DNA from 2 places in the Saccharospirillum sp. ABV4_185 genome. Region 1 is predicted to be linked to the other one. Evidence: predicted binding sites of a transcription regulator. Region 1 holds the regulator's gene; the other holds the start of a gene.
The links. Region 1 encodes FNR, which switches genes on or off when oxygen is low (the NO sensors DNR and NnrR bind a similar motif). Its sites were predicted from a motif close to TTGATNTANATCAA; they were not measured.
Positions count from the first base shown of each region.

Region 2: ACXAE6_RS03675 (GbsR/MarR family transcriptional regulator) is a predicted target of FNR. The motif match lies at 4,505-4,518, and genes of this name have one in related genera.

Region 1 is NZ_JBSWUW010000001.1:2,481,450-2,497,174, reverse strand. Features, by position in the region: gene ccoG (cytochrome c oxidase accessory protein CcoG) at 76-1,485, shown strand; gene ACXAE6_RS11725 (FixH family protein) at 1,510-2,013, shown strand; gene ACXAE6_RS11720 (heavy metal translocating P-type ATPase) at 2,013-4,409, shown strand; gene ccoS (cbb3-type cytochrome oxidase assembly protein CcoS) at 4,413-4,595, shown strand; gene ACXAE6_RS11710 (sulfite exporter TauE/SafE family protein) at 4,585-5,235, shown strand; gene ACXAE6_RS11705 (gamma-glutamylcyclotransferase family protein) at 5,238-5,846, shown strand; gene ACXAE6_RS11700 (hypothetical protein) at 5,922-6,389, shown strand; gene ttcA (tRNA 2-thiocytidine(32) synthetase TtcA) at 6,464-7,360, shown strand; gene fnr (fumarate/nitrate reduction transcriptional regulator Fnr) at 7,475-8,215, shown strand; gene ccoM (cytochrome c oxidase subunit CcoM) at 8,322-8,468, shown strand; gene nudC (NAD(+) diphosphatase) at 8,423-9,253, opposite strand; gene ACXAE6_RS11675 (bifunctional acetate--CoA ligase family protein/GNAT family N-acetyltransferase) at 9,265-11,913, opposite strand; gene ACXAE6_RS11670 (histone deacetylase family protein) at 11,987-12,910, shown strand; gene ACXAE6_RS11665 (MAE_28990/MAE_18760 family HEPN-like nuclease) at 12,967-13,587, opposite strand; gene ACXAE6_RS11660 (DUF262 domain-containing protein) at 13,589-14,650, opposite strand; gene ylqF (ribosome biogenesis GTPase YlqF) at 14,772-15,635, opposite strand; gene ACXAE6_RS11650 (oxidoreductase) at 15,702-15,725, opposite strand, start outside.
Region 2 is NZ_JBSWUW010000001.1:829,819-845,543, reverse strand. Features, by position in the region: gene ACXAE6_RS03700 (HD-GYP domain-containing protein) at 1-146, shown strand, start outside; gene ACXAE6_RS03695 (hypothetical protein) at 252-647, opposite strand; gene ACXAE6_RS03690 (TetR/AcrR family transcriptional regulator) at 780-1,409, shown strand; gene ACXAE6_RS03685 (cytochrome d ubiquinol oxidase subunit II) at 1,511-2,509, opposite strand; gene ACXAE6_RS03680 (cytochrome ubiquinol oxidase subunit I) at 2,506-3,888, opposite strand; gene ACXAE6_RS03675 (GbsR/MarR family transcriptional regulator) at 3,900-4,439, opposite strand; gene ACXAE6_RS03670 (ABC transporter ATP-binding protein) at 4,573-6,318, opposite strand; gene ACXAE6_RS03665 (ABC transporter transmembrane domain-containing protein) at 6,315-8,060, opposite strand; gene ACXAE6_RS03660 (helix-turn-helix domain-containing protein) at 8,151-9,056, opposite strand; gene ACXAE6_RS03655 (phytanoyl-CoA dioxygenase family protein) at 9,137-10,117, shown strand; gene ACXAE6_RS03650 (translocation/assembly module TamB domain-containing protein) at 10,284-14,969, opposite strand; gene ACXAE6_RS03645 (autotransporter assembly complex protein TamA) at 14,969-15,725, opposite strand, start outside.

The sequences.
Region 1 (15,725 bases):
CCCACGCACCCCGGACTGGCTTGGAAAGGTCGGGCGTGCCTGCCCTTCCCAAACCATTCCTGATCCCCTAAAAACATGACCGATAAAATAGAGGTCAAAGACGTCACGGACGACGCCGTAACGACCGTCGACCTGTACCAAGAAAGGGAAAAAATCTACGTCCGCCGCATCAAAGGTTTTTATCGAAACCTGCGAGTCTACGGTGGCGCAGCCCTGTTCGCGCTTTACTTTGGCACCCTCTGGCTGGACTGGAACGGCCGCCAGGCCGTCCTGTTTGACTTGCCCGCGCGCCAGTTCCACATCTTCGGCATCACCTTCTGGCCGCAGGATTTTATGTTGTTGTCCTGGGCGCTGATCATCTGCGCCTTTGCGCTGTTTTTGGTCACCGTTTTCGCCGGCCGGGTCTGGTGCGGTTACACCTGCCCGCAAAGTGCCTGGACCTGGATCTTCATGTTTATCGAGGAAAAGACCGAGGGCAAACGCAACGCCCGCATCAAACTCGATGATCAACCCATGACCGCGCAAAAGTTTGCCCGCAAAGCCGCCAAACATCTGCTCTGGCTGGCAGTGGCGCTGATTACCGCCATCACCTTCGTCGGCTATTTCGTACCGGTGAAGGAGCTGCTGCCGCAACTGGCCGGTTTTAGCGCCGGTGGCTGGGCCATTTTCTGGATCGCCTTCTTCACGCTGGCGACCTACGGCAACGCCGGCTGGTTGCGTGAACAGGTGTGCATCTATATGTGTCCTTACGCCCGCTTCCAGGCGGTGATGTTCGACCAGGACACCCTGATTGTCAGCTACGACGAAAAACGCGGCGAACCCAGAGGTGCGCGCAAGCGCGGCATCAAACCAGAAGATGCCGGTCTGGGTGATTGCATCGATTGCGAACTGTGCGTTCAGGTCTGCCCAACCGGTATTGATATCCGTGATGGCCTGCAGTACGAATGCATCGGCTGCGCCGCCTGTATTGATGCCTGCGATTCGGTCATGGATAAGATGGGCTACGAGCCCGGCCTGATCCGCTACACCACCGAAAACAGCCTGGAAGGCAAACCCAGCCGTATCCTCAGACCCCGCCTGATTGGCTATGCGCTGGCGCTGGCGGTCATGATTGGGCTGTTCAGTTGGGTCATCGCCACCCGTATTCCGATGGATCTGTCCATTGAGCGCGGCCGGGGTGCGCTGCACCGCATGACGCCCACCGGGCTGGTGGAAAACTCCTATCAGATCAGTCTGATGAATATGACTGAGCAGGATCGACGCTATCGCCTCAGCGTCGATGGTCTGGACGGTTTGCAACTGCTGGCGCCGGACGTGATCAGCGTCACCGCCGGCGGTGTGGTGCAATTACCGGTGCGTCTGCTGATCGACCCCAATCAGTTACAACTGCCCAATAACGAAATTCATTTCACCGCTGTCGCCGTCGACGACCCAAGCCAGAGCGTCGAGGCGGAAAGCCGTTTCTTTGGCCCGGCCCGGTTTTAATAGACGGTTTAGGAGAACACTGACGTGAACACGAGCGCTCGCAAACCCTGGTACCGTGAATTCTGGATATGGTTCATTCTGGCGCCGATCATCGCCGTGGTCAGTTTCTGGGCCTGGTTGATCCCCGTTGCCATCCAGACCAACGACGGCGCCATCCTCGATAATTACTACGAGGACGGCATGACGGTTATTGAACGCAACACCCAGTCGCAATGGGCGGCCGAGCACGATCTCAGCGCCCAGTTGCAGACGCTCGGCGAGCGTGTGCAGCTGCGCCTGGAAGGCAGTCTGGATTCGATTCCGAATACCCTCCAGCTCACCTATGCTTTCCCAACACGAGCCAGCTGGGACGTCAGCGTGCAACTCGAGCGTCAGCCCGATGGTCGCTACCTGGGTACCTTGCCCGAAGCGATCAGCGAAACACGCCAGCTGATTCTGGAACCGGTTGGTGATCAGGCCAACTGGCGCTTGCATGGCGAAGCCACCTTCCCCGATCGCAGCATTATCAGGCTTGCGCCCAAACTCTAATGGCGCAGGCCTGCTTTCATTGCGGTCTGCCGGCCTTCGATGAGCGTTTTCAGCTCGAGGTAGGTGGCGAGGCCCGGGTTTTCTGTTGCGTCGGCTGTCTGGCCGCTGCCCAGACCATTATCGACAGCGGTCTGGGCGAGTATTACCGCTTCCACGATCCCGACCAGACCCCGGCCGCACCACCGGTCAGCGAGCGTGACCGCGAACAGCTGGCGCTCTACGACCGCGATGATGTCCAGGCCGATTTTGTACGCCAGCTCGATTCCGGCCAATGCGAAGCGACGTTAATGATCGATGGCGTCAGTTGCGCCGCCTGCAGTTGGCTGATTGAAAAGCGGCTGCATCAGCAAGCCGGCGTTGCCGAGGCGCGGTTCAATCAGACCACTCACCGTTTGCTGCTGCGCTGGCAACCCGGCGAAGCTGTTTTGTCGACGCTGTTTATTGCGCTGCATTCGCTCGGTTACCGCGCACAGCCGTACCAGGCCGACGCCGAGGAAGCGCTGCGTCAGCGAACGGGACGACGTTACTTATTGCGTCTGGGCGTGGCCGGCATTGGCATGATGCAGGCGATGATGAATGCGGTGGCGCTGTACAGCGGCAGTATCGAAGCGACCTATGTGCACTGGCTGCGCTGGACCTCGCTGCTGATCACCCTGCCGGTCGTCATCATCGGCGCCGGCCCCTTTTTCACCGCCGCCTGGCGCTCTATTCGAGCGCGCAGTCTGAGCATGGATGTGTCGGTGTCGCTGGCCATCGGTGGCGCTTTCGGCGCCAGCGTCTGGGCCACCCTGACCCGCCAGGGCGAGGTCTATTTCGAATCGGTCTCGATGTTCACCTTCTTTCTGGTGCTGGGCCGTTTCCTGGAATTTCGTGCCCGTACCTCTGTCCATGCCTCCAGTAATGCGCTGGCGCGCCAACTGCCACCCACCTGCCGGGTGCGTCAGGGTGACGACTTTGAGCAAAAGGCGGTACGCGATCTGGTCATCGGCGAGCGCATTCAGGTCCGCGCCGGCGAACTCTGCCCGGTCGATGGCCGTGTTGTCAGTGGCGCCAGCGAATTCGATGAAGCGCGGCTGACCGGGGAAGTTGCGCCTCAACCAAAAGCCAGCGGCGATACGGTACTGGCAGGCACCACCAACCTCAGCCAGGCGGTCGAAATCGAGGTCGAACGACTCGGCGCCGACAGCTCAGCCTCAGCCCTCACGCAACTGCTCGAACAAGCCGCCAGTGAGAAACCGCGCCTGGCAGAACTGGCCGATCGCGGGGCAAGACATTTCGTCTGGACCACCTTGATCATCACCGCGCTGATTGGCCTGGCCTGGCTGTGGATCGACCCGGACCGCGCTTTCTGGATCGTTATCAGTGTGTTGGTGGTCACCTGCCCCTGCGCACTCAGCCTGGCAACGCCTACCGTCCTGGCGCAGGCGACACAAAGCCTGGCCAAAGAAGGCCTGATCGTCACCCGCGGCCATACCCTGGAACGCTTGGCCGACATCACCGATCTTGCCTTCGACAAGACCGGCACCCTGACCGAAGGCCGGTTTCGACTGGTACAGACAGAAGTACAGCCATCGGCACAGCGCAGTGCCTCGGAACTGATCGAACTGGCCGCCGCCCTCGAAACCGACAGCGATCACCCCCTGGCCCGGGCCTTTCGAGAAGCCGCCGCTGGTGCATCGTTACCCTTGTTAGTCGAGCGAACCTTGCACCCGTCGCAAGGCGTTTCCGGACGCGATAGCAGCGGTGAATACCGTCTGGGCAGCGCCGCCTTTGCACTGACCGAGCCGAGTCAAACGCCACAAACACCAGGTACTCTCTGGCTCAGCTACAACGGCGTCCCCCTGGCCCGGTTTCAACTGGCGGACGAATTACGCGCCACCGCCGCACCGGCGTTACAGCAATTGGCCGAGCTGGGTCTGCGCTGCCATGTCTTGACCGGTGATCCCAACCCCATGCCCGATGCGCGCTTAAACGCTTTATCGCTGAGCGGAGACTACCGTTCAGGGTTAAGCCCGGCGGATAAGCTAAGTTGGTTGCATCAACAACAGGACGACGGCTTGCGCATCGCCATGGTCGGCGACGGCATCAACGATGCGCCGGTGCTGGCCGGTGCGCCCGTATCCATCGCCCTGGCCTCAGGTACCGACCTGGCCAAGCAAGCTTCAGATGCGCTCTTGCTGAATGACAAACTGACCGTGCTGGCAGCGGCCGTCAGGGCCGCGCGCAAGACCCGGCGCATCATTCGCCAGAATTTGCTCTGGGCTCTGGTGTACAATGGCGTCGCCCTGCCATTGGCTGCGTTGGGCTGGGTAACACCCTGGCAAGCGGCTATTGGCATGTCGGCCAGCTCCTTGCTGGTCGTGCTCAATGCATTGCGACTGAGACGTTTGAATTAAGCCATGGATATTCTGCTGCTTTTGCTGCCCATCACCGGTTTCCTGCTGCTGATCGGCGGCGGCCTGTTCTGGTGGACGGTGCGCTCCGGCCAATACGACGACCTGGACAGCCCGGCGCAACGCATCCTCTTCGACGACGATGACGACATGATTCCCGACGACCATAAGTCCCACCGTGATCGCTGATCTGCTATCTGCGGCCCTGATCGGGCTGATTTCCGCCGGCCACTGTCTGGGCATGTGCGGAGGCATTACGCTGGCGCTTGGACTACACAGCCAAGGCTCAGGCAGCTTGCTGTTTTATAATTTAGGGCGCATTTCCACCTACGCCCTGCTCGGCCTGCTGATCGGCGCCGGTCTGCATTGGCTGCCCGCCTCTGCCACCCCTATTCTGCGTTTGATCGCCGCTGCGCTGCTGGTGTTGATCGCGCTCTATTACCTGAACATCAAAGCCTGGATCACTCAGTTGGAGAAGCTGGCGCTGCCGCTGTGGCGCCGCTTGCAACCTCTGGCCCGGCGCTGGGTGCCGTTACGCCATCCGCTGCAAGCCTATCCGGTCGGTATGATTTGGGGATTACTGCCCTGTGGCCTGGTCTATACCGCCCTTGGCTATGCGGCGACCCAGGCCGACGCCCTGGGCAGCGCCGCTTTGATGCTGGCCTTTGGTGTCGGTACGCTGCCGGCCATGCTGGCCACCGGCGCCTTTAGCCAACAGTTGAATGGCTGGTTACGACGCCCCGCGCTACGCGCGCTGATCGGGGCAACGCTGTTATTTTTCGCCGGCTGGCTGATGTTCAATTCCGCGCGCATGCTGGGGGTCTTTTAACGATGCAGGCAATTTTCGGTTATGGCAGCTTGATCAGCGCGGAAAGCCGGCGCCGCACGGGTATCGGTGGCGATGCCCTGGCCGTGGAGATCGACGGCATTGAGCGCCGCTGGTCAGTTCCAGTACCGGATTATGGCGCTACTGCTGTGGGTGCGCATCTGAATCCGGACAGTCGCTGCAATGGTGTCGTCTTTATCGTCGATGACACCAACCTGGCGCGCTTTGATGAGCGCGAACAAGGCTATGATCGGCATCGCATCGACTGGTCCGAGGTGCGTTCGCTCGGCCAGCAGTCCTTACCAACGGAGTTGCCCTTGTGGGCTTATGTCGGTTATTCCAGCGAAACACCCCAGCCGCATCGACCCATTATGCAGACCTATGTCGATGTCATCCTGCACGGCTGCCTCAGCTACGGTGACGACTTCGCCCGCCGCTTTCTGCACTCCACCAGCCCCTGGCAACACCTGAGTGATGACCGTCTGGCACCACAATACCCGCGCGCCATGGACGATCACCGCCTGCCACCGCGCATCGATGCACTACTCGCCGATGAGTTGCCCGAGCTGTTTCATCAGCGCACCCGCTTCAGCCTTGAAAGCGCCGGCCGTTAACCCAGATATAGGCAGTTCAGGTCGAGTTCAGTGCTGTTTTTGCAGGCTGACTGCGAACCTCAGGAGGTGTCCGCTATGAAGGCGTATTGTCTGGATTTGAAAAGCTGTGTCATCGAACCGGCGCTGCAGCAGGCGCAATTAACCGATCCGGGTCTGCCGGCCTGGCTCGACGCGGTCGCCGGCGCTGAACAACAACGTCGCAGCAGCAACCGCTATGGCCCGTTCGGCATGACCGCCTGGCAACACAAACGCGTCTGGGATGAATACATCGCGCAATGGCCGGAACTGGCCTGTCAGATTCGTGGCCTGGCCAGCCAACGCTGCTTCCTCAAAGATCCCCATCAGGAACTCAGCCTGAACTGGGGTTATGCCACGGCCCTGGCGGCCTTGAACGCCCGCTTTTATGCCGGCGGTGAGGTCCCCATTTTGGACAGCGACCAGGCGGTCGAGCTATGGCGTCAGGCCTGTCATCGCGGCCACCGGGTTGACGACCGGCCGTTCCGGCGCGTCTATTCGATGGAACCCTCTGAACAGGCCGCCTGATTTCACGACAACACTTGTCCCTCGGCGCCCGAGGTGGTAGAACACGCGCCCAACCCCGAGCCACCCGATTGTCCATGACTGCCCAGACCCTCGCTGAGAAAAAATCGCGCACCGAATTCAACAAGCTGCAAAAACGCTTGCGCCGGGAAACCGGCCGCGCCATCGCTGACTTCAACATGATTGAAGACGGCGACACCATCATGGTCTGCCTGTCCGGCGGCAAAGATTCCTACACCATGCTCGATATCCTGATCAGCCTGCAGCGCAGCGCCCCGGTCGACTTCAAGCTGGTGGCGGTCAATCTCGATCAGAAACAACCGGGTTTCCCGGAACACATCCTGCCGCAGTACCTGAAAAACCTGGGCGTGCCTTACCACATCCTGGAACGCGATACTTACAGCGTGGTTCAGGAAATGGTACCGGAGGGCAAAACCACCTGCGGTATCTGCTCGCGGCTGCGACGCAGCACGCTCTATGCCTTTGCCGATCAGATCGGTGCCACCAAGGTTGCCTTAGGCCACCATCGTGACGATATTCTGGAAACGCTGTTTCTGAACATGTTTCACGGCGGCAAGCTGAAAGCCATGCCCCCCAAACTGTTGTCCGACAGCGGCACCAATGTGCTGATCCGGCCGTTGGCCTATTGCCGCGAAAGCGATATCGAGCAATACGCCATCGAGCGGGAATTCCCGATCATTCCATGCAACCTCTGTGGTTCGCAGGACAATCTGCAGCGTCAATCCATCAAAGCCATGCTGCGCGACTGGGAAAAACAGCATCCCGGTCGAGTCGAAAATATTTTTCGGTCCATCCAGAACATCGCACCGTCCCAACTGGCGGACCGTGAGCAATTCGATTTTCTATCGCTACAGGCGACGGGCATCCCATTAGCGCCGGTTAATGAAGGCAGTGAGTACAGCCCAATGGCGCAAACCCGCGTCAATACCTGGGTTCCGCCGAACGACGATTGAGCCACAACCCTGTACAGCACGACGGTTTCGGCTAAGATGGCGAACAACAGATAATCGGCGTTCTACTCTGGCTGTAGGAAGGTGATTATCCCACCCTTGGACGGGAGAGAAACGATGTCGCTGACCACTCACTGCAGCAATTGCAGTCTGCATCCGTTGTGCCTGCCGCTGTCACTGAAAACCAGTGAAATGGATAAACTGGATGCGATCATCCGCCGTGGCCGACCGATCAAAAAAGGCGAGTTACTGTTTGCGCAGGGTGAACCTTTCAATTCGGTCTTTGCTGTACGGACCGGTACCGTTAAAACCTATACGCTGACTCAGGAAGGTGATGAACAGATCACCGGTTTCCATCTGGCCAGCGAACTGGTTGGCCTGGACGCCTACGACTCTCCGGTTTACCCAGCCTCGGCCCGCGCCCTGGAAACCACCAACGTCTGTGAAATTCCGGTTGATCGTCTGGATGCGTTATCGGGCCAGTTGCCAGAGTTGCGTCGCCAACTGCTGCGTTTGATGGGGCGCGAACTGCGTGAAGACCAACAAATGATGTTGCTGCTGAGCAAGAAGAGCGCCGAGGAACGCATCGCCTCCTTCCTGCTCAACCTCGCTGCCCGTTTCCGCCGCCGCGGCTACTCCGGTACCCAGTTCCGGTTGACCATGGCGCGCAGTGACATTGCCAACTATCTGGGCATGGCGGTAGAGACCGTCAGCCGCGTCTTCACCCGTTTTCAGCGCCAGGGCATCCTGGCCGATAGCAGCAGTGCGCGGGATATCGAAATCGTCGATCTCGATGCGCTGACGCAAATGGCCTCTCTGGCCGATTGCGAGCGCCTGGAACTGGGCATCAGCGCCTGAATTGATCTGGATCAACTGGCCGCCGGCGCGGCCTTGATCCACATCAATAGCCCCTCCCCGACCTCCCCTAGACTGAACGCATCCTCCAGTCCAAGGGGTTCCAACCATGTATTTCGACACTGTAGTTATCGCTGGCTTAGTCACCGTGGGTTTGATGTTCGCCTTCTTCGGCGGCATTGCCTGGTTCGTGCGCCAAGACTTACGCGCTCACCCGGAAAATGGCGCCTCAACGGACGACCAGGAACGCCGGTAAGCCTCGATCATATAGCCGGCAATGGAAAAACCGGGCGGGAATTGCGGCAGCTGGTCGACGTGAAACCACTGCGCATCAGCAATTTCACCCGGTTCCGGAACGATGTCGCCACCGGCGTAGTCGGCCCAGAAGCCGAGCATCAACTGATGCGGGAACGGCCAGGTCTGACTGCCCTGATAGCGCAGATTGGTTACCTCGACGCCGACTTCCTCGCGGATTTCGCGGTGTACCGCCTGTTCCAGCGACTCACCGGTTTCAACAAAACCGGCCAGGGTGCTGTACCAGCCGGAACTGCGATGGCGCACGCCCTGAGCCAGCAGCACTTGGGGCCCCCGGGTAATCAGCACAATCACGCAGGGGCTGACACGCGGGTAAAAGCGCAGCTTGCAGGGCTCACAGACCATGGCCGACTCGCCCGACAATCTGGTTGTCGGCTGGCCACACTGGCCACAAAACCGATGCTGACGACGCCAATCCAACAGACCACGAGCTCGCGCCGCCAACATAAAGGCCGTTTCACTGCGCAGACCAATGTCTCTCAAACCCAATCTCGGCCAGTTTTCGGTGTTATCCAATTCGGCGGTGTAATAAGGATGGCCGTCGAGCAAGCCAACAAATTCTTCGCTGACCAATTGATCGCTCGGCCAATCACTGCGTCGTTGTACCCAGTTATCCTCCGGACTGACCAGTTCGCCGTCTTGCCACAGCAATAACCGGTCATCCGAACGGACTGCCGGCGCCGAGCCAGGCAGTTCAATCCGGTGCTGGCCTAATTCATACAACACAAGCGCACTCCTTAATCCGCTTTCAGCGGCAAGACTAGCCGAACCACGCCTTCTTCGTCGGGTTCGACGCTAAAACCAAAATGCCGGCCAAGACCGAGCATCGGCTGATTTTCCGCCAACACATCCGCCACGATCCGATCCACGCCCTGAGCTCGGCCGTAATCCAGCGTCTTACGCATCAACTGACCGGCCAGACCGCTGCCCTGATAAGCCGGCAGGACCATGATGGCGAACTCCAGCTCGTTGGTGTTCACATCGGTCCAGAGCCGCATTTCACCGACGATGGCGCCATCGATGAGCGCCACAAAGACCATTTCCCGGCGGTAATCGATCTGGCACAGAGTCGCCAGTTCTCGATGTTCAAAGTGCAGCCGGCTGCCGAAAAAGCGCAAACGCAGGGCTTCGCTGTCAAAGCCACCGAAGAAGGCTTTCAATAACGGCTCGTCTTCACCGCGAATCGGACGGATCAGCACCGAACGCTCATCTTTCAGGCTCAGACGTTCAACCAGTTCACTCGGATAGGGATTCAAGGCCGGACGCTGAGCCGGACCACGGCAGGCGGCCACGCCCAACACCAGCAACTCTTCGCCCGGCTGCAGCAGAATATTCACTTCCAGCCCGGCCAGTTCAGGCAGATCGATGACCATCTGCGACAGCGTCTTCAACGCCCGGGTCAAACGCGCCAGATCTTTTTCCAGATGATCAGAACGCTCAGCCAGAACCTGATAACCGTGTGAGCGCTGAATCATTTGCCGCGCCAGACTGGCGTTGAGCGGCGGCAATGCCACCTGACGGTCGGCCAGCATATCGGCGCGCGAGCCGCCTTCGCCAAACAAAATCAACGGCCCGTAGGCTTCATCGCGCGTCATACCCAGACTGAATTGCAGATGATCGATCTTACGCCGCATCGGCTGTACGCCCCAACCAAGCGTACGGCTGTTGGGAAAGCGCTCGGCTTTTTCAGCTTCCAGCTCAGCCCGCGCCTGCCGCAATTCTTCCGCAGAATTCAATTCGATACGCACACCACGCCAACGTTCGGCGGGCGTTTCGTTGTAGGCAAAGGGATAGCAATAGGCTTCATGAACCAGTCGCAGCGAGGCCGGAAAATAGCGCCCGGTCAGTCGTTCCAGCACCCGGTCGAAGTCGACGCCAAAGGTGGAATCGACCATCTGGAAACCATAAAGCCGCATCAACATCCGCGCTTCGGCCCAGGTGAAATAGCGTCGTTTGTTTTCCTCTGCCTGACGGAACAGCTGTAACGCCTGGTCGCGATCGGGCTGAAAACCCAGCGCCATGGACGTTGGCGTCTCACGCAGGCGTTCTTGCGCCATTTCATGTTTGGCCAGCGTAAAAAACGCCTCGACGGCGTCGTTGGGCGAATCGAAATTCAGCAGGCCAGCGGCATCAAAGGCGGCTCGGGCCGGCCCAATACTGACGCCGCCCAAAAAGCAGGTCAGCACCAGTCGCCGGCTGCGTTTAACCCAGGGCAACAGTTTTTTCGACACCTCGGTCGGGTCGGAGCGTCGGTTGGGGCCGTGCACCACCAGAATGCCGCCAATGGCGCCTTCCTTTTCCAACTCAGTCAGCACTCGCACATAGTCGTCGCCGCTGGCGTTGGCCGGCAGGATGGCCGGGTTGTAGCCGGTTTCGTCGGCATACCACAGATCGGTCAGCCGTTCGCTGACCTTGTCGACCGGCGCCAACTGTCCACCGAGCGCCTGCAACTGCTGCCGTGCCAGCATCGCCGGACCCAGGCCATTGCTGACGATGGCCAGGTTAGGGCGGTGCAACGGCCGCGCCCGCGACAGCACCTCCAGGCCGCTGAACAAACCATCGACGCTATCGACCTGCAGCACACCGGCGCGGGCGAAGAATTCGTCATCCACGGCGCGGCGGTCGATCAGGCCCGGCGGTAATTTGTCCTGTACCTGAGTGCGGATCGCCAGCACCTTTTTCGAACGCGCCGCCGCCCGCATGGCAATCAACAAACGGTTGGCGTCACGGATCTGCTCCAGATGAATCAGAATGGCGCGCACGCGGCGATCGGTGGACAGGTGATCGACGATGTCGGAGATGCGCAGATCGGCGCTGGAACCGGCAGTCAGAAAGTGCGAGAAGCCAATACCACGGGCTCCGGCCCAATCCAACAAGGCCGAACCCAGCGCCGCCGAATGACCGACATAAGCCGAACGCCCCGGTTGCGCATTCAGATGCGCGAAACTCGCATTCAGGTGCGCATCCGGCACCAGCACACCCAGACAATGCGGGCCGAGCACGCGGATATTCAGCTCGCGCGCCAGCTCTTCAATACGCTGGTGACGGCGTTTCTGTTCCACCGCCAGACGCCGCGACAGGCCGCCAGTCAGAATAATCGCTGCCTTAATGCCTTTACGGCCAAGTTGCGGCAAAACGCGCAAAATAGTTTCCGGCGGCAAACAGATCAGCGCCAGATCAACCGGGTCGGGAATCTGGCGGACATAGCGATAACAGGGGAAGCCGTAAACGCTGTCGTAACCTTTGAGGTTAACGCCGTAAATGCGGCCTTCGAAGCCAGCGTCTTTCAAGTTGGTGGTGACCACAGCGCCCATACTGCCGGGTCGTTCAGAGGCACCCAGAACAGCAACGCTCTTGGGCTGGAAAAAAGCACTGAGGTCGGGCACGGTACCACCAAAGTCGGGATGAATCGCGACAAGACTAGCCTTATACTGCCTTGCCTTTCAATGGACCGTCCGCATGACTCGAACAGCGCTCATCCAGCATCCGGTTTGCCAGCTGCACGACATGGGCGAAGGTCATCCGGAATCGCCGCAGCGCCTCGAAGCCATCCTCAACCGGCTCGATGAAACCGGCCTGGTCAACCAACTGATTGTTCGCGAGGCCCGCCTCGATGGCCCGGAAACTGTGCGCCGCGTGCACAGCGATATCTACATCGAACAGCTCGACCGCATCAGCCCGAAACACGGCCTGATTCAGGCCGACCCCGATACGCTGATGGGTCCATACACCTGGGAAGCCGCCTACCGCGCCGTCGGTGCCGGCACCGGCGCTGTCGACGCCATTATGGCCGGCGAATACCAGCGCGCCTTCTGCGCCATCCGCCCGCCCGGCCACCACGCCGAACCCGACGTCACCATGGGTTTCTGCTTCTTCAACAACATCGCCGTGGCCGCGGCTCACGCCATCGCCGAGCACGGCCTGAAACGCGTCGCCATCATCGACTTCGATGTCCACCAGTGCAACGGCACCATCGAAGCCTTCGAAAGCCGGCCGGAAATCCTGGTCTGCTCCAGCTTCCAGCATCCGTTCTACCCGAATTCGCACTGGGCCAGCGAGCATCCGCACATCGTGCTGTCGCCGCAAATCACCTTCGCCACCGCCGACGATCTAAAAGCCGACTGGGAAGCGCGCTGGAAACCGGCCTTGTTAGAACACCAACCGGAGATGATTTTTATCTCCGCCGGCTTCGATGCCCATACGCTCGACCCAATGGGTCAGTTGAACTGGCAAACCGAAGACTACGACTGGATCACCCGGCGCATCGTCGAGGTGGCCGAGGAAGTCTGCGACGGGCGCATCGTCTCGATGCTGGAAGGGGGTTATCACCTCAAGGCGCTGGCTGACAGCGCTGAGGTGCATATACGGGCGTTGATGGAATAAACAATTATTAAATATCAATTCCTGACAAACTGTAGAATAAAGATATATTTCGGTAGCTATGCTTTATTAAATGGCGGCTTTTTAAGCCGTGTTTGAACTTGATATATAAGATCGTAAATAACATCATAAACTACGTCTTCATAAGTTTTATAATACTCGAACTCTGGGATGAAATTATCTTCTCCATGCGCGATTTTATTTCTTCGAGCCACAAGTGTTTTTAACTTAACTCTATGCTCTTGAACTTTACTTGAAGACAAATCGGCAAACTCAAGCAACTCTATTAAGACATTCGGCCATAAGTTTGACTGTGTATCTACATCAGGAAAATCTGCAGGAATTTCGACATGATGCTTCTGAAAATTTTCAAGTTCGTTTAAAAATTCCTCATCACTTAGCCCTCTTAGAGCTTTTATTGTACTTCTCAAAGCCAAAAACTTTGTCGCTCCGGGTAAACTCGACTTGAGAATCCCCATTGAACATATATCGTCATAATATGCAGTTAATATATTTTTACAGAACCCCTCATAGTGCGCGTACAAAATCGCCCATGCTGCTCTTAACAATGCAGATTTTTGGACTTTTGAAACAGATGTAGAAACAAGCAATATTCGCATAGAGGAAATCTCTGACTCTCTCCATGAAAGGTCCCGAATCACATCATCCAATACGCTCATGTTAGGAGAAATACTCCGAAACCACTTGAATTCTTTGCTCTAACTTTGGAATTGTATTGGCTCCTGGGCCTGTTGACTCAAGAAATTTTTTATCAGAATAAGCAGCCATTAGTCTCGCTCGAACATCGCCAGGCTCAAGATTTTTTACACAATCAAAACAATCTGAAAACGCACAAACCGCAGCCTCATAGTACGCAGGAGCCAATCGGCCTGTTGACTCTCCATCTTCTGTGAATCTAGTAAATGCAGATTCACCCAATTTTAATTCGATTAAGTTAAAAACCCTTTCAAAATTTGGTCTTTGAATTGCCAAATCGAATTCCACCTCTGAAAATAGTATGGATTCCATAATTGAATCTAGCCACTCTTCAATATTACCGTGGTACATATTTCGGAATAAAGTGACTGCAAAAAACCTAAGAACTAATTCTTCATCCCCCCTTTTCTCTTTAAAAGTTTCAGGGAGTCGAGTTATGGACTTTGAAAAGCTAGGATAGTTCGCCATATCTTGAATTGCATCATAAAATTCACTGCCACCTTGAACCATTCTAGAACTGCAGTTTCTAATTTCTTGAGCAGACAATAATGACCCACCAGTATTCAATCGTTTAAACATTTCATATTTAACAAACGCATCCCCTGATTTGTTAATAATAGTTGCTCTAATAGGTGAACGCTTTATTTTTAATCGGACTGATAACGGTAAATCCGAAAAAACCTTACCATTTAGTTCTTTTACAATATCACACCCTAAAAGCCTGAGCTCGGGCTCCTCAATCGCTTCATGGTTTAGAAACTGTAGAACTGAACTGGTCCTCTGGAGACCATCTATCAGTTCCAATATACCTTCCTCACCTTCAATCAAAAAGATTGGTGGAATCGGTAAACCTAATACAATTGACTCAATTAACCTAGAGCGCTGTTCATATGTCCACCTGAATAGCCGCTGATATTCTGGTCTAATCACAACTTCATTTTCATTATGTAGATTTAAAAGTTCGCCAAATGAAAAATCGACTGCTGTTGTTCTTATTTCTCTATCAAGAAAGTCATTCTCAGACATCAGGTGTCTCCTTATATATAAGAAGATGAATAGGCGAAGTCATACGTTTCGAAAGATGAAGTTATTCTATGTTTTTAACTTTCTTCCTATGACACAAGAAAACACTACGCAGCTAGAACTTTCAAGCATCAATGCTAAGTTCTCGATACGGCACTTCCCGACCGGGCTCTTCCAGACTGATTCTGCCCAACACACCGCCACGCAACTCCTTCAGCACAATCTCACTGACACGATGCCAGTCAACATGTCCTCCCGGCGCACAGGCGCGTTGGCGGGCGATGGCGGCCATGCAGTCCATCGCAGTCTCGGGCAGTTCTTTAAGCTTGTAGCGCTCTTGCAGGCGCTCTGGATAGCGCTGCATCAGGTAGTCGACCGCGAACAGGGCGATGTCTTCGTATTCGACGGCGGTGTCGCGAATCGCGCCGGAGGCAGCCAAGCGGTAACCACCGACTTCGCTGTCCGGTGATGGCCACATCACGCCCGGGGTATCCATCAGTGTGAAATCATCGGCGATCTGGATGCGTTGTTGACGGCGGGTGACGGCCGGTTCGTCACCGACCTTGGCAATACGCCTACCAGCGAGACCGTTCAATAAAGTCGACTTACCGACATTGGGAATGCCCATCACCAAAGCGCGCACCGGTTTGCCGACGCCGCCTCTGTATGGCGCCAGCTTACGGCACAGATCGGGCACGCGTTTGATCTGACGACGGTCGGTGATTTCCAGCGGCAATACGCTGATATTGTGCTCTTCGCTGAAATGACGACGCCAGGCTTCGGTGATATCCGGGTCGGCCAGATCGACTTTCGACAGCAGGCGCACCACCGGCTTATCGCCGCGCACCTGGCCGAGAATGGGGTTCATGCTGGACTGTGGCAGGCGGGCGTCGAGGATTTCGATAACCACATCAATCTTCGGCATCAACTCGCCGATCTGACGTCGTGCCTTGGCCATATGGCCGGGAAACCAATTAATCTTGGCCATGAAAATCTCTGGCTGAATGAAAGGCGCGCAGTGTAACACAGCCGGCCTGTTTGGCCGGCTTAGGTATTACAGCTCAGCCGCTACTTCTGC
Region 2 (15,725 bases), 1.7 Mb from region 1:
CCATTTTGCGCCGTATGCGCGACGACAATCATATCGACGGCGATGTCTTTGAGCTGTTCCTGCGCAGCGGCAAATGGCGCCAATACGCGCAGGATCATCTGCTGCCGGAGCAGGATGATATCGTCAGCGTGGAAGAGTTTTTGTGAGGCGTTAAGCGGGAGACGCGCAACGGAAGACGCTAAACGCCAGATACGGAAAAGGCACCCAAGGGTGCCTTTTCTATTTTGCGTCTCCCGTTCCCTGGTTCCTCATCAAGCGTCTATCGCAGGTCGTGCAAAGTTCACTTCGCGAATGACCTGCCAGCGGCCCTCTTCGAACACAAAATCGATGCTGAGATCGACCTTCATGGGTGCGCCACCGAAGGGGATTTTGCGCGACACCAAAATATGCCCGCTATCGCCGGATGCCTCTACGGCGTGCACCTCTGACCACAGATGATCTTCCGGGTTCTCATCCTTGAACGTCTGTTCCAGCATGGCCAAACAATCTGCTTTATCCAGGGTGGCGAGCTGACCGTTGTTATCGAGCATCATGATCTGAAGATCCTGGTGATAGATGTTCTGTAAGGCGGGCAGGTTGGCGCTGACCCCGGCCTGCATCAGTTCATCAAGGCGAGTGCGCAGGTTGGCGGTGGCTGTATCGGTCATGGGTAAGCTCCTTGGTTGTCAGGCAGAGGTGCGTTAACGGAGAGCATGCGTTGATGGATCGCTATGTCTCTTTGATTTATGTAACGATCCATATAAAATCATCTGAAAAAGGTGGCCGTCAAGGGTTTTATATTGAACGATACAAAAAGATTGGGTCGGCCGCGCGCCTTTGATTACGATCGGGCTTTGCAGCAGGCAACCTCAGTGTTCTGGAACAAAGGCTACGATGGCGCCTCCATGCGTGATCTGACCGGTGCCATGGGCATCACCGGGCCTAGCCTGTACTCGTCATTCGGTGATAAACGCCAGCTCTACCTGAAAACCATCGATCGCTATATCGAGGCCGATAGCTGTGCCCCTCTGGATGCACTGGAAAGCGAAGACGACATTGAAGCGGCGATCCGCGGGTTTCTGACCGAAGTGGTTCGCGATGCAACCGAACATGAGAGCGGTGCCCGAGGCTGCTTTCTGGCTTCCAGCGTCGTCACCTCTGTCGGCCAGGTGGAGGGCGTGGCCGAACGGGTTGCTGCCGCCATTGATTATGCGCAACAACGGCTGACCGCCCGTTTTGATCGTGAAGTCAGCAAGGGGCGCTTACCGGCTGATTTTCCCTCGCAAGAACGCGCGGCCCTGCTGTATGACCTGCGTCAGGGGTATATGTTTCGCGCACGTGCCGGCTGGAGTCGCGCACAATTGCTGCAGGATATGGATGCGCGCCTGGCCTTGTTGTTGACGACGTCACCGCCTAAGCAAGGCGACTGATTCTGGTTGTGATGAAAAGCAAAAAAGGCACCCAAGGGTGCCTTTTTTTGTAACTTGCGTTCAGTGTTTCCCGTCCAGCATCAAGCGGGCGCGAAGCGCCCTCAGTGATACCGTAAGGTGGTGGATTTTCCCCAAAACACCCGATACGCATACACCGTATAGGCCAGAATCAGCGGCAATACGATGGCGACGCCGACGCCGATAAAGCGCAGTGAGGCTTCGGCGCTGGCGGCGTCGGTGGCGGTGATGCGGCCGGGCACGACTTCAGGGAAAAAGCTGTAGGCCAGGCCGAAGAAGCTGAGAATAAACAGGAAGGCGGTGCCGAAGAACGGCAGCCAGCAGCCGACGTCGCCGCGTGTTGGCACCTGACGCAGGTATTGGTCGACGACGACGATCAGTACCAGACACATCAGCGGAATGGGAATCAGCAGAATGACCGCTGGCAGCGTGAACCAGCGCTCCGCGACGGCCGGGCTGAGCAGCGGATTGACGATGCTGATCGCCGCCAGACCGATGGCCGCCAACCAACCGCAGTAGCGCGACCAGCGCGCGGCGCGCACCTGCAATTCGCCTTCGGTTTTCATCACCAGCCAGGCGCCGCCGATGTAGGCAAAGGCGGCGGTGACGCAGACCGCGCTTAAGGCGGCAAAAGCGTAGGCAGTCGGGCTGTTGTCGAAACCGAGCACGTAGCGGCCGAGCATATAACCCTGGGTGGCCGCGGCGATGATCGAGCCGGCCTTGAAGGCGTAGTCCCAGAAGCGGCGGTGGCCGGTCACGGCCTTGGCGCGGAAGTCGAAGGAGACGCCGCGCAGAATCAGCCCGAGCATCAACAAGGCTGCCGGCAGATACAGCTCGCGCAACACCAGCGAATGGGCTTCGGGGAAGGCGATCAGTAAGATGCCGACGGCCAGCACCAGCCAGGTTTCGTTGGCGTCCCAGAACGGACCGATGGAGGCGATCATGCCGTCGCGCTGAGTTTCGTTATCGAGCGGCAGCAGCACGCCGACACCCAGGTCGTAGCCATCGAGTACGGCATAGACCAGCACCGCCAGACCCATCAGAAACAGAAAAATATAGGGCAACCAGTCACCGGGAATCATGCGTCGGTCTCCTTGGTGTGATGGGTGTTGAGGTAATTGAAGTCGGTGGACATTTCATACTCTTCCACCTTGACCGATTTGCGCGCCATGTAGAACAACGTCTGGATGTAGGCGAACAGCAGGCCGGCGTAGAGCAGCAGATACATGGTCAGCGACAGTCCGACCTGGCTGCCCGGTACGGTGGTGACGGCCTGATCGGTCGTCAGTACGCCGGTAACCAGCCACGGCTGGCGGCCGATTTCGGTGACGTACCAGCCCGCCAGAGTGGCGATCCAGCCAGAGAAGGTCATGCCGATCAGCACGCGTTGCAGCCAGCGCGGTGGGTCAGTGCGATGGCTGTGCAGATGCCAGAAGGTGGTCCAGCTGACCAGCAACATCAGAATGCCCATGCCGACCATCACGCGGAAACCGAAGAAGACGGGTTTGACCGGCGGGTGCATGCCGTCGAATTCGTTGAGGCCGGGAATTTCGCCATCGGTCTGGTGGGTGAGAATCAGGCTGGCCATGTTGGGAATGCCGATTTCGAAATGGTTTTCGCGATCTTCTTCATCCGGCCAGGCAAACAGCAACAGCGGTGCGCCGTGTTCGGTATCCCAGACGGCTTCCATGGCGGCGACTTTCTGTGGCTGATGCTCGAAGGTGTTCAGGCCGTGCATGTCGCCGACCACAATTTGCACCGGAATCAGCAGGGCGGCGACGGTCATTGAGGTTTTCAGCGCCACACGCGGTGCGTGTTTCACATCGCCTTTGAAGATGCGGTAGGCGGAAATACCGGCAACCAGGAAGGACGCGGTCAGACCGGAGGCGATCAACATGTGCGTCAGGCGATACGGCATTGACGGGTTGAAGATGATCGCCAGCCAATCCAGCGGCATGGCGACACCATCGACCATCTCGAAACCAGCCGGCGTATGCATCCAGGAATTCAGCGCCAGAATCCAGAACGCCGAAAGCGTCGTGCCGATGGCGACTAAAAAGGTTGCCAGCGTGTGCACCCAGTTGGGTACGCGATGAATGCCGAACAGCATCACGCCCAGAAAAGTCGCTTCCATAAAGAAGGCGGTGAGCACTTCGTAACCGAGCAAGGGCCCAGCGATGTTACCGACGGTTTCCATATAGCCCGGCCAGTTGGTGCCGAACTGGAAACTCATGGTGATGCCGGATACCACGCCGAGCGCGAAGCTGAGCGCGAAGATTTTCACCCAGAAGCGATAGACGCGCATCCACACCGGATGGTTGGAAATATTGGAGCGGACTTTGAAATAGAACAGCAGCCAGGCCAGCGCGATGGTGATGGTTGGGAACAGGATGTGAAAGCTGATATTGGCGGCGAACTGGATGCGCGACAATATCAGTGTCTGGGCTAGATCGGCTTCCATGGAAGTCTCCGTCAGTTTTTACGGCCACCCGGACGAATCCGGTCGGTGAATTTGAGAACACCGGTACCCAGCGTCAGCAAACGCTTTAACTGGTCGGGTGTCAGGCTTTGTATTTCGTCGAACCCGCGATTGAGCAACTCCAGCAAGTCGTGCATTTCCTGCAACTGTTGGCGGGCGTGGCTGGGCGGGTCGTCTTCGGTGCTGTCCAATAACTGGCTGCGCAACAAAGACAGGGTGGGATCCATCTCGCGTTTTTTGCGTTCCGTCAGCACCTGTTGCGCGAGCTCCCAAATGCTGCCGGCGGCGATCAGATAATCCTTGCGATCGCCCGGTTCGCGGTGGGTGCGCACCAGGTACCAGGCGTGCAGCTCTTTCGCTGCCATACTGACATTGCCGCGTGAAACTTTGAGTTCGGCGGCGATTTCATCGGCGGCCAGCGGCCGATCGCTCAATACGATCAACGCCAGCATCTGGCCGACAGTGCGGTTGAAGCCCCAGCGGCTGCCCATTTCACCGAAATGAACCACGATGTTTTCCAGTTCCGGCGTCAAGCTGACCTCTGTAGTTTCAGAAATTTCTGAAAGTTTAAAAACTTATGACTGAATCGCCAAGTTTTTTGATGTAAATCAATGCATCTGGTTGATTGTCGATTGGGATGTCTAAATTCGCCATCAGCACAACTTTTTACTCCGCCACGGTTGGGTCCTTACGCATCTGCAGTTCATACAGATGCTTGTACAGGCCCTCTTGCGCGACCAGTTTAGCGTGGCTGCCCAACTGCTGAATCTGGCCCTGATGCAGCACCACCAGCTGATCGGCGTCTTTCACCGTACTCAGCCGGTGGGCGATGGCGATCAGTGTAACGCGGCCGCGCAAGGCCATCAGTGACCGCTGTATCAGTGCTTCGGTGTGGCTGTCGATGTTGGCCGTGGCTTCATCGAGAATCAGCACCGCCGGCTTACGCGCCAGCGTTCGCGCCAGGCTGAGCAGTTGTCGCTGACCGCTGCTGAGGTTGCTGCCGCGTTCGGTCAGCACCGTCTGGTAGCCGTTCGGCATGCGCATAATGCTGTCGTGCAACTGCGCCTGCTGGGCGGCGTCGATGATGTCGCTGTCGCTGAGTGGCAGTTCCAGACGGATGTTATCGGCAATGCTGCCGGCGAAAATAAACGGATCCTGCTGCACCAGACCCAAACGCCGGCTGCGCTCGGCCGGGTCGAGCCGTTCCAGTGGCACACCGCCGACCAGCACTTGACCGTATTGCAGCGGATAAAACCCCATCAGTAACGACATCAGCGTGCTCTTGCCCGAGCCGGTGTGACCGACGATGCCGATAAAGGCACCCGGTTCGATGCGCAGGTCGATATCGCGCAGCACGGTATGGCGGCCGTCGTAACTGAACAGCTCGATGTCGAATTGCACCGAGGCGTTGTTGGGCAATTCCGGATGCTTGGGCGCGCTTTCAATCGGCTCATCCAGCAACTGGAAAACCCGGTCGGCCGAGACCAGCGCCTGCTGAAACAGATTCAGCCGCGAAATCATATCGACCATGGGTTCGGTCAAATTGCCCAGATAATTCAGAAAGGCGTAGATCACCCCGACCTGTATCGCGCCGGTCGGACTCAGTGCGTCCATGCCGAAGGCGTAGAGCAATGCCGCCAGCACCGCCATATAGAGCAGATCGACCAGGGCGCGCAACATGACGCCATCGATAAGGATGTTGCGGATTTTGGCGCGGTAATGATCGGTCGATGTGTTGCCAAAGGCTTTGCTGAACGCCGCCTGCTGATTCATCAACTGAATCACGCTCATACCCTGAATGCTCTCGCTGAGTCGGGCATTGATATCGCTGAGCAGCGAACGCACGCGCTGGAACACCGGCGTCGATAACTTGCTGTAGGCGAGCATGGCGACGACGATGCCCGGCACCAGCGCCGCGCTGATTAACATCAGGTGCCAGTCGAGCAACGCCATGGCGATGAGAATACCGACCATGCGGATGGAGTTCTGCACCACCACCGAGATGACGTTGACGTACAAGTCTTTGATGGTCTCGGTGTCGTTGGTGATACGGCTGACCAGACTGCCGGTCGGGGTGCGATCAAAAAATGCCATCGGCAAACGGATAACGCGCGCGAACACCTGCTCGCGAATGGTCTGCACCACATTGAGCGCGATCTCGTTAAAGCGAATTGCCTGCTGGAAAAAGGTCGCCGCCGAGATCAATTGAGCGGTGATATAGGCCAGCACCAGAGCGACAATCGGACCGACGGTCCAATCGCCCGGCGTTAAATGCTGGTCAATAAACACCTTGATCAAATAAGGCCCGAGCACATTACCGGCGGTGGCGACTACCAATAACAATACCGCCTGAGTCAGCAAACGCCGATAAGCCAGGCCGTATTTCAGCAGCCGCAAAAACGGACGATTCATCGGCCATCCTCCACGGTGCGTTCGAGCTGCTGGTAATCGTAGGTGCGTTTATACCAGCCATTTGCCGCCAGTAATTGCGCATGGCTGCCGCGCTCCAGTACCCGACCCTGATCGAGCACCAGAATTTCGTCGGCCTGTTCCACCGCGCTTAACCGATGGCAGGCTATTAAAGTGGTGCGGCCGGCACTCGCTTCTTTGAGATGCGCCAGGATGTGTTTTTCGGTGCCCAGATCGACCGCCGACAGCGCATCGTCGAGCACCAGAACCGGTGCATTGAGCAACAGCGCTCGCGCCAGCGCCAGACGTTGTTTCTGACCGCCTGACAAGGTCACGCCACGCTCACCAACGCGGGTGGCATAGCCATCGGCAAAGCGCTGAATGTCGTCGTGCACCTGCGCCAGTTTGGCCGCGGTTTCAATTTCCTCGACCCTTGCATCGGGTTTCGCCAGGGCGATGTTTTCGGCAACGCTGGCGGAAAACAGAAACGGCGATTGCGGCACCACGGCCAGATGTCGGCGCAGATTGGCGAGGCTGAATTCGGCCAAGGCTTTGCCGCCGAGTTGTAGCTGCGCATCGGGGCTTTCCGACAGTCTTAAGATCAAATCGATCAACGAGGTTTTACCGGCGCCGGTGGGGCCGACCAGGCCAATTAACTGGCCCGGTTCAACCTTCAATTCGATATCGCTCAGCACCGGCTGTTGTTCCGGGAAATGGCGGAAATCGCGGATGTTAATGCGCAGCGCGGGCTCAACTGAATCTTCGAAGGTGCCGCCGTCGGCGATGGCCGGTTCGGTATCAAAAATTTCCTGGATGCGCTTGTACGCCGCCTGACCGCGTTCAACCAGATTGAGCATCCAGCCGACGGCAAACATCGGCCAGATCATAAAGCCCAGATAGAGCGTAAAACTGGTCAGTTCACCGAGCGTCATCGCATCGTGCACGATCAGCCAGGTGCCGCCGGCAATGCTGAGAAAAAACGAGGTACCGATGGCCAGTGAAATGGCCGGATCGTATTTGGAATCGGTGCGCGCTACCGACTGGTTGGCTTCATTAGCGTCGCGCGCGATGGCGTTGAAACCGGCGTCTTCGACCTGCTCGCGACCAAAGGCGCGAATCAGCCGAATGCCCGCCAGGCTTTCCTGAACGCGATCGTTTAGGTCACTGAAACGTGCTTGAGCAATATGAAAAGAGGCCTGCATTTCCTGACCAAAACGCCACATAAAATAACCGACAATCGGCCAGGGCAGCAGTGCCACCAGCGTCAGTTGCCAGCTGATTTGAGTGGTCAGGACGATCAGTACCAGAAGCCCGGTCAGGGCGCCGTCGAACAACGCCAGTACGGCTTCGCCGGCGGTCATTTCCACGGCTTGAATATCGTTGGTGGCGCGGGCCATCAGATCGCCGGTTTTGTGCTCGGCGAAAAACGACGGTGGCTGCAACGACAGGTGTTGATAGAGGTCCTGACGCAGTCGGTTAGCGAGTGCAAAACTGGCACCAAAGAGCGCCACCCGCCAGACCACACGCAGGGTATAACTGACCAGCGCTACGGCCAGAACAATGCCGACGTTAAGCAGTAATTGCTGGCGCGTCAGGCTGCCATCGGCGATGGCGTCGACGACTCGTCCGGTAATCCAGGGCGGTACCAGAACTGCCAGGCCGACAATGATCAGTGCCAGCACCGCCAGGCCATAGCGACGCCATTCTTCGCGGAAAAACCACCGTAATTGCCAGAAGACCGACACCCTGCCTCCTTAGCGCGAGCCGACCAAACAGAAGGCGGGCAGCATAGTGAAGGCCGGGCGAAAACACCAGACGCGCCAGCGCGATAACAGTCAGCGAAAACGGCGGCGTAATTGGCCCGGCGTTTCACTGCGGTATTTGCGAAACAGCCGATTGAAATTGGCCAGGTTGGTGAAGCCGGAACGTTCGGCGATCAGCGCGATTGGCTGGTTGCTGCCAATCAGTTCCGAGCAGGCGTGACCCAGCCGAACCTGAGTCAAATAATGATGGACGCTCTGTTTCATATGGCGACGGAAAAATCGGCTCAGCGTCGCCGGGCTCATATGGGCGCTGGCGGCCAATTCATCCAGCGACAAGGGCTCAGCAAAGCGCTGATGGATGCGTTCCAGCAGCGCGCTTAACTGCTGCTGGTCCGAGGGCGCCGGTCGGCTGGCGGCAAAGCTCGGTGATGCCAGGGTCTGATGGGGCGCCTCGAGCAGCTGATCGAGAATGCTGAGCAATGCCGCCAACCGCTCGCGCGGTGTGGCTTCGACGAGCGCTTCGAACTGCGGCAGCAGCTGTGCGCTTAAATCGGCATCGAAGGCCAGGCCCTGACGCGCTTGCAGCAATAAGTCGGGCAACTGACGATATTCGGCAAAGCCCTCGCTGAGCCGCTGCACCCAATCCTGACTGAACCAGAGCACAAAGGCGGTGTGCGGTTGGCTTGGGTCGGGACGTTCCAGCGACTGCCAGGAATGCGGCAGGTTGGGGCCGATCAACGCCAGATCGCCGGGTTGATAGTCGCTCAGATGATCGCCGACAAAGCGTTTGCCGGCGCTGTTCAAGGTCAGCGTCAGTTCGTATTCGGGGTGGAAATGCCACTCGAACGGTAGCTCATCCAGCTGGCGATGAAAGAAGCGCCAGGAAGCGTCTTGCGGGGGTGCGATGTGTTCATGAAAGGCGCGCATGACGATGCATAGTAACCAGTAATAAGCCTGAGAATGATCGGAAAGTATCATTCTTTGCGTGCTTTGGATAACACCGATGCAGCGAGCCGACCAGAATAATCACTCCAACAAGAACAACAGGAGGAGACGGCATGCGTTCTCAAGCCTCAACATCCGGCCAACCGCAAAACCGTTACGGCTTTGGCGACAACGCGCCGGGCAATAATTCCATTGCCAACACCGGCGATGTTCAACTGCGCGAACTGAGCAAACAACAACCGCTGCGCGTGCTCAGCGAAGCCGATTTTGTGCACTGGCAGACATACGGCTACGTCATCGTGCCGAACGCCATCGATGCCGATGCCATCGAACGCACGCGCCAGCTGTTATGGGAATTCCAGGAAATGGACCCGGACGACAGCCGCACCTGGTATCAGCATCAGCGACGTGATCACGCCATGGTCGAACTGAATAACTCCGGCATGGTGGAGTGTTACAACCACCCACAGCTATGGGCCAATCGTCAGACGCCGCGCATTTATAACGCCTTTGTCGATATCTGGGATCGCGAGGATCTGTGGGTCACTATCGACCGCGCCAACCTGAACCCACCGAACACCCAAAAGCGCGCCTTCAGCGGTTTTATTCACTGGGATGCCAACACCACGCTGGATCCTTTGCCGATCAATGTGCAGGGCGTGTTGGCACTGAGCGATACCGACGACGACACCGGCGGCTTCCAGTGCGTGCCGGAACTGTTCCGTGATTTCGACGCCTGGCGCGCCAATCAGCCGGCCGATCGCGACCCTTATCAGCCGGACCTGGGCGACCTGAAACCAACCTCAATCCCGCTGCGCGCCGGTGACTTACTGATCTTCAATTCGCTGCTGGCCCACGGTATTCGCCCGAATCATTCTGACCGCGTGCGCATGGCGCAATACATCGCCATGGTGCCGGCCGATGAGAGCAACACCGAGATCCGCGACTGGCGCATCCGCTCCTGGCGTGACCGCGAACCGCCACAAGGCTATGCCTTTCCGGGCGATCCGCGTGAGTGGGAGAAGCTGAAGTATGGCCGGGCGGAGTTGACGGAGCTGGGGGAGAAACTTTTGGGATTGAAAGCCTGGCGATGAGTGGGAGACGGGAGACGCTTGACGGGAGACGCTGGATAGCGGCGACGGGCTGGTTTTAGTGGTTTTGCGTCTCCCGTCTCCCGTTTCCCAGGCGCGAAGCGCCCAAGCGTCTCCCGTCTCCCGGGTGCGCAGCACCCTAGCGTCTCCCAGCCGCGCAACAGCGCGGCTAATAATCCTCACTCCAATTCAACTCCAACCCACCCGAGCCGTACTGCCCATTGGTATACAACTCCAGACTGACCTCAGGCGTGACCTGGAACTGCAGGCGGCCGGAGAAATTTTGCTCGGTGCGCACGCCGGATTCCACCTCCAGATAAAGTTGGTCCGACAGGTATTTGCCAGCCTGGACGTTGACCGCGGTTTCGCCCGCTTCATTGGTGTTGCTGTCGAGTGACAGTGAATCGAGACCGAGCAGTTCGCGGGTGGTGCCGAACAAATCCAGGCCGGAATTCGGGTCGCGCAGGCTGTTCAGAGCGCTGGCCAATTGGAACGCCTGGACGGCGGTCATTTCGTTCAGCGAGGTGCCGAACAGCAGTCGCGCCAGCAGTTCGTCGTTGGCCAGCGGTGGCTGCGAGGTCAGCGTCAGGTTGAGTTTGTCCTGGGTGCCGGTGATGTGCAGTTCGACGCTCAGTTCCGGGTTCGAATAATTCGCGGTGATGTCGAGAAAAATCTGGCTGCCCTGAACCTGGATATTGCCGTCGGTGATTTCGAAGATTTTGCCGAAGGCGGTGTAGGTTCCGCGGATCACCTGGAAGCGACCACCGACAGTCGGGCTGGCCAGTTCGTCGGTCAGATCGAGTTCGCCAGACAGTTCAGCTTCCAATCCCTGGCCGTAAATCTGCGCCCGGCGGTCGGCGCGCAGCCGAACCTGCCATTGGCCCTGGGGCGCGAGCAGTCGCGGTTCGGCGTCTTCGTCGCCTTCTTCCGGTTCGCTGGCGCCATTGTTGCGCACCACGTTCAGGCTGGGTGCGCCGCTTTGCAGCAAGGAGTTCAACTGAATGGTCAGCGGCGCGACATCGACGTTGCCGGCGGCGGTCAGGTCGCGCCAGGGACCGGTGACGCTGACTTCACCGCTGACGCTGGCGTCCATATCGGCGCGGCGCAGCAGGTGGGCGCTGCGCGTGGTCATGGCGAGGTCGAGCTCGGGCATCCACCAGACGGTGCGATCTTCCGGCCAGACCACGGAACCGGCCAGTTGCACGCTACCGCCACCGTCGTCGGAAGCATCCAGTTCCAGTTGGAGGGTGCGGTTGTTGGCGCTCAGGTTACCGTTCATATCCGACAGCACGGCGCCGTAGGTGGCGTTTTCGTAGCGGCCGTCGCGCAGCGATACCTCGCCATTCCATTGCGGCCGCGACAGGCTGCCTTCAATGTTCAACTGGCCTTGCAGTTGGCCGCTGAAATCCTGGTCCGGCCGACCCTGGAAGAAGGGCTCGAAAACGGTGGAGTCGGTATCGAAGCGCAGTTCGGCATCGAACGGCCGGTCGGTCGGTTCGCCCTGCCAGTCGCTCAAGGCGGTCTGGGCGGTCTGGATGCTGACGTTGAGGCGTTCGACGTTTTCTTCGCTGAGTTTGGCGTTGAGCCGGTGCTCGCCTGCTTCGGTTGCCAGATTGAGGTTCAGCACCAGCGGCCAGCGATCGGAGCGCCAGTCCAAACGGGCATTGACCACCGGTTCTTCGGCGCTGCCGCTCAGTTCGAAGTCGCCTTCCAGCGAACCGCTCCATTCCGGACGATTGGCCAGCCAATAGCGGCTGTCAGTGATGTTGATGTCGCCGTTGAGGGTCAGCTCTTCCATGGAACCGGAGCCGCTGATTGATAACTGGCCGGCGCTGCCCAGATCGGCTTCGGCCTGTTGCAGCTGCCAGTCGTCGCGACGGCCCCGACCATTGAGGTCGATGCGCCAGTCGGTCGGGTTGGTCAGCCCAATGCTGGCCGGCTGCCAGCGACCGGCGGCCAGCAATTGCAGGTCGAGTTCGGGATCGTCCATGCGGCCGGCGACGCCCAGGTTGGCGTTGATCTGGCCACTGACGCCATTCTCCAACGGCAGACCCAGGGCGCGCAGTTGCTCGATGCTGAGGTTGTCGACGCTCAGTTGGCCGTCGAGCTCGTTGCCGCTGCTGTCCAGCTGGCCATCCAGTCGACTGTCGCCCCAGTTCATGCTGAGACTGTGGCGCAGCTGCCCGGACCATTCGCCCTGGCCGCGCCAGTTCAGTTGAAAACCCTGGTTGAGATAACGGCCACCGGCGCTCAGTTCGCCATCGAGCGTTAATTGTGGCCAGCGACCCTGAGCGCTCAACTGGCCCGAGGCTGCCCCGCTCAAGGTTGAAAATGACTGGCTGATGCCGTCTGGTATCCAGGGTTCGATTCGCGCCCAGTCGAGGTTATCCAGATCAGCTTGCAGGTCCATGGCTTTGTCAGGCCAGTTGAGCTGACCTGCGAGCTCGAGACTGGCGTTGCCGGAGCGCAGCTGAAATTGGTTGATGTCGGCGTCTTCGACACTGGCTTGTGTCAGGTCGACCGTCAGTTGCAGCGGTGTTTGGTCGATGGCGCCGTCAAAGTTTGCCTGAGTGTTGGCGAGCGTCGGCCGTAGCAGATTGCCGCTGATCTGCCCTTGTGCATTGGCGGTACCGCTCAGTTGTTCCCAGGGATCGGGCAGGGAAAACGGCAGCGACTGCAGCTGGGCAACTGTCAGTTGGTTAACCTCGAACTGGCCTTGCAGCGCTGGCGTGAAGGGTTCTATCCAGCCTTGGTAATGGATGTCGGCATCGCCCCAATGCACGCCAGCGTGGTTGATCTGCCAGCGCTCGCGTTGCTGCGCCTGAACGTCCAGATCGACGCTCAGTGGCAGGTCCTGCCAGTCGCCGTCGAGGGTCAGATCGGAAATCAATCGTGGCTGAGTCCAGGGGCCGTTGAGGGTGAGTCGGCCGTTAATCTGTCCGCTCAGTTCGTCAAACAGGGCTGGCCAGGGCGGGGTAAAGGGCCTGATGCTCGCCAGGCGTACGCCCTGGGGGGTGGCGCTCAAATTCAGTTGGCGTTGCTGCCAATCGACCTGGCCGGCCAGTCCGGTTTCGGCGTCGCCGAGCGACAGCCGGCTCTCGGCCAGCGTCACCTGATGCAGATTCAGCCGCTCGACCGCGAGGTCGGCGTTGAGTGGTTGATCCTGCCACTGGCCTTGTACTGTCAGGTTGCCGCTGGTATCGGGGTTACGCAGTGCGCCGCTCCAGCTCAGTTGGCCGTTGACCTGCCAGTCGTGATCGCCGGGCAGGGCCACACCGAACACCGGCAACCAGTCGGAATCAACCTCGCTGAACCGGCTGTCTCCGCTCAGGGTGGCATTGCCGAAGTCGATGGTCAGATCGCCGGCGGCTGCACCGATATCAGACTCAAGCTGGATGTCGGCCAGGTTTAGTTGGCTGAGGGTCAGCCGGACCGGGGTCTGCAGTTGCAGCGTCTGGTCGTGGTAGGCGCCAGTGGCGCTGAGGTCACCCGTCAATACTGGCTGGCGCAGCGGACCGTTGATGCTGCCTTCGATGTTGGCGTCATCGACGCTGATGGCGTTGGGCCAGGCAGGCACCCAGTAACGCCAATGGCGATCGGCCAGGTGTTCGCCGCTGATGCTCAGGTCGAGCCGTTGTGCGCCCCAATCGATGCGACCGGTGGTGGTCACTTCGGCCGGTCCCCAGTTGAGTTCGAATTCATCGATGGTGACGGCATTGCGGGTGGCGCTGGAGCGGGTGTTGATGGTCAGCGCTTCGTCCTGCCACTGTCCATCGAATGCGGCGTCGCCGGCAAAACGGGGCGCGCGCCAGCCGCCGGTCAGACGGCCCTCGACCGACAGGGCACCGTCCAATCCATCGACCGGCAGCCAGTTTTTTACCAGTGCCAGTGGCAGGGCGTTGGCGCTGAGCCTGAGGTCGGCGCGGTCGGCCTGCACAAAACCGTGCAAGCGGGCGGGCTGACCATCGGCGCTGAGTTCGAATTCGGAGAAAAACAGTCGGCCATTGTAGGGGTTGAGGCTGATGCCGCCTTCGGCGCGCAAGGATTGTTCGCGCCACGGCAGGGTCAGGGTATCGATGCGCGCCTCAATCTGGCCCTGGCGTTGGCTCAGTTCCAGATCCCATTGGCCGACAATATCCTGTTGCAGCGGCCAGTCGAAGGCTTGCGCCCAGGCGCTGTCGGCCGGCGCCTTGAGTTCGCCCTGAATGCGCAGAGCATCGACGGCATCGACATTAACACCCAGCATCAGCGCACTGTGGCTGCCTTCGCTGAGCGTTAAATCGAGTCGCGCCGGCCAACTGCCCCAGTTGATGGCCATCTCGCCCACCGCGGTGGCGTCCAGCTCGGGCAGGCTGGGGTGTTGCACGCTCAGTCGATGAATCACCAACTGGTCGAGCCGCGCTGACGGCAGTTTTGACCAGAGCTCAGCGACATCCGGTATGCCGCCGGTTGGGTTCGCGGGCTCAGGTTCGTTGGCAGGGGCAGCGGGGATCTGCACATCGAGGCGGTCGGCGTTGAGGGCGTCGATCCACAGTCGGCGTTGCCACAGATAGGTGGGTCGCCATTGTACGCTGAGGTTTTCGGCGTCGACGGCCACGCCATCGTCACCGCTTTGCCAGCTCAGTTGCTCGAAGCGCCAGTCGCCGATGTCCGGACTGCGCGCGCCTTCGGTGTGCAGGCTGAACGGCGTGACGCGCGGCAACCAGTATTCGGCCTGGCCGAGCAGCGTCAGTCGGCCGCTTTCGCTGGCCAGCAGCCAGGCGACGACCAAGAGCAGCGTGACGATCAGACCCAGCAGGCTGCCCAGTCCGATCAACCAGGCGCGCGCGGCGCCTTTGCGCAATCGCCAGGCCATCAGAACGACTGCCCCAGGCTGATGTAAAGCTGATAATTCGGATCGCTTTCGCGCTGATTCAGCGGCATGGCGATATCGACCCGTATCGGCGCAAAGCGGGTGAAATAGCGCAAACCCAGGCCGACACTGCTGTACCAATCTTGTTGACCAGAAGTCGGGTCTGCGTCTTCGCTGACACTGGCGCTGTCGCTGAACAGCACCAGCCCCCAGTTCTCACCCAGATTGCCACGCAGCTCCAGACTGCCCTGCCATTGTTGGGTGCCGCTTTGATCGCTGCCGTTGATACCAATGGAGCGGTAGGGATAGCCGCGCACCGAACCGCCACCACCGGCTAACATGCGGTCGGATGGCGGTGCGGTGTCGAGGTCGGTGTCATCGCGCGAGGGCCACAACGAACGCCATTCCAGGCGCGTGGCGATGACCAGATCACCATCCCAGGCCGGTAGAAAACCGGACCAGCCCAGGGTCCCGACCCAGAACGGATCGCTGCTGCCGGACAGGCTCCACACCGGCTCTACGCCGAGGTCGTAGCGCATACCGTCGGTCGGATTCAGGCTGCCAGCCGAGCTGTCGTATTCGTAAGCCAGCGGCACCCGGACCAGACTGAATGAGTCCCAGTTGTCATCGACGCGCTCGTCACTGCGCTGGTAGGCGATGCCGTAGCTGTAAGTGTCACGGCTGGATGCCTGGCGGTCGATGGTGGCGCTGCTTAAATATTTATAAGTTTCCCCGTTTTCCGGCGTTTCGTGAACGAAG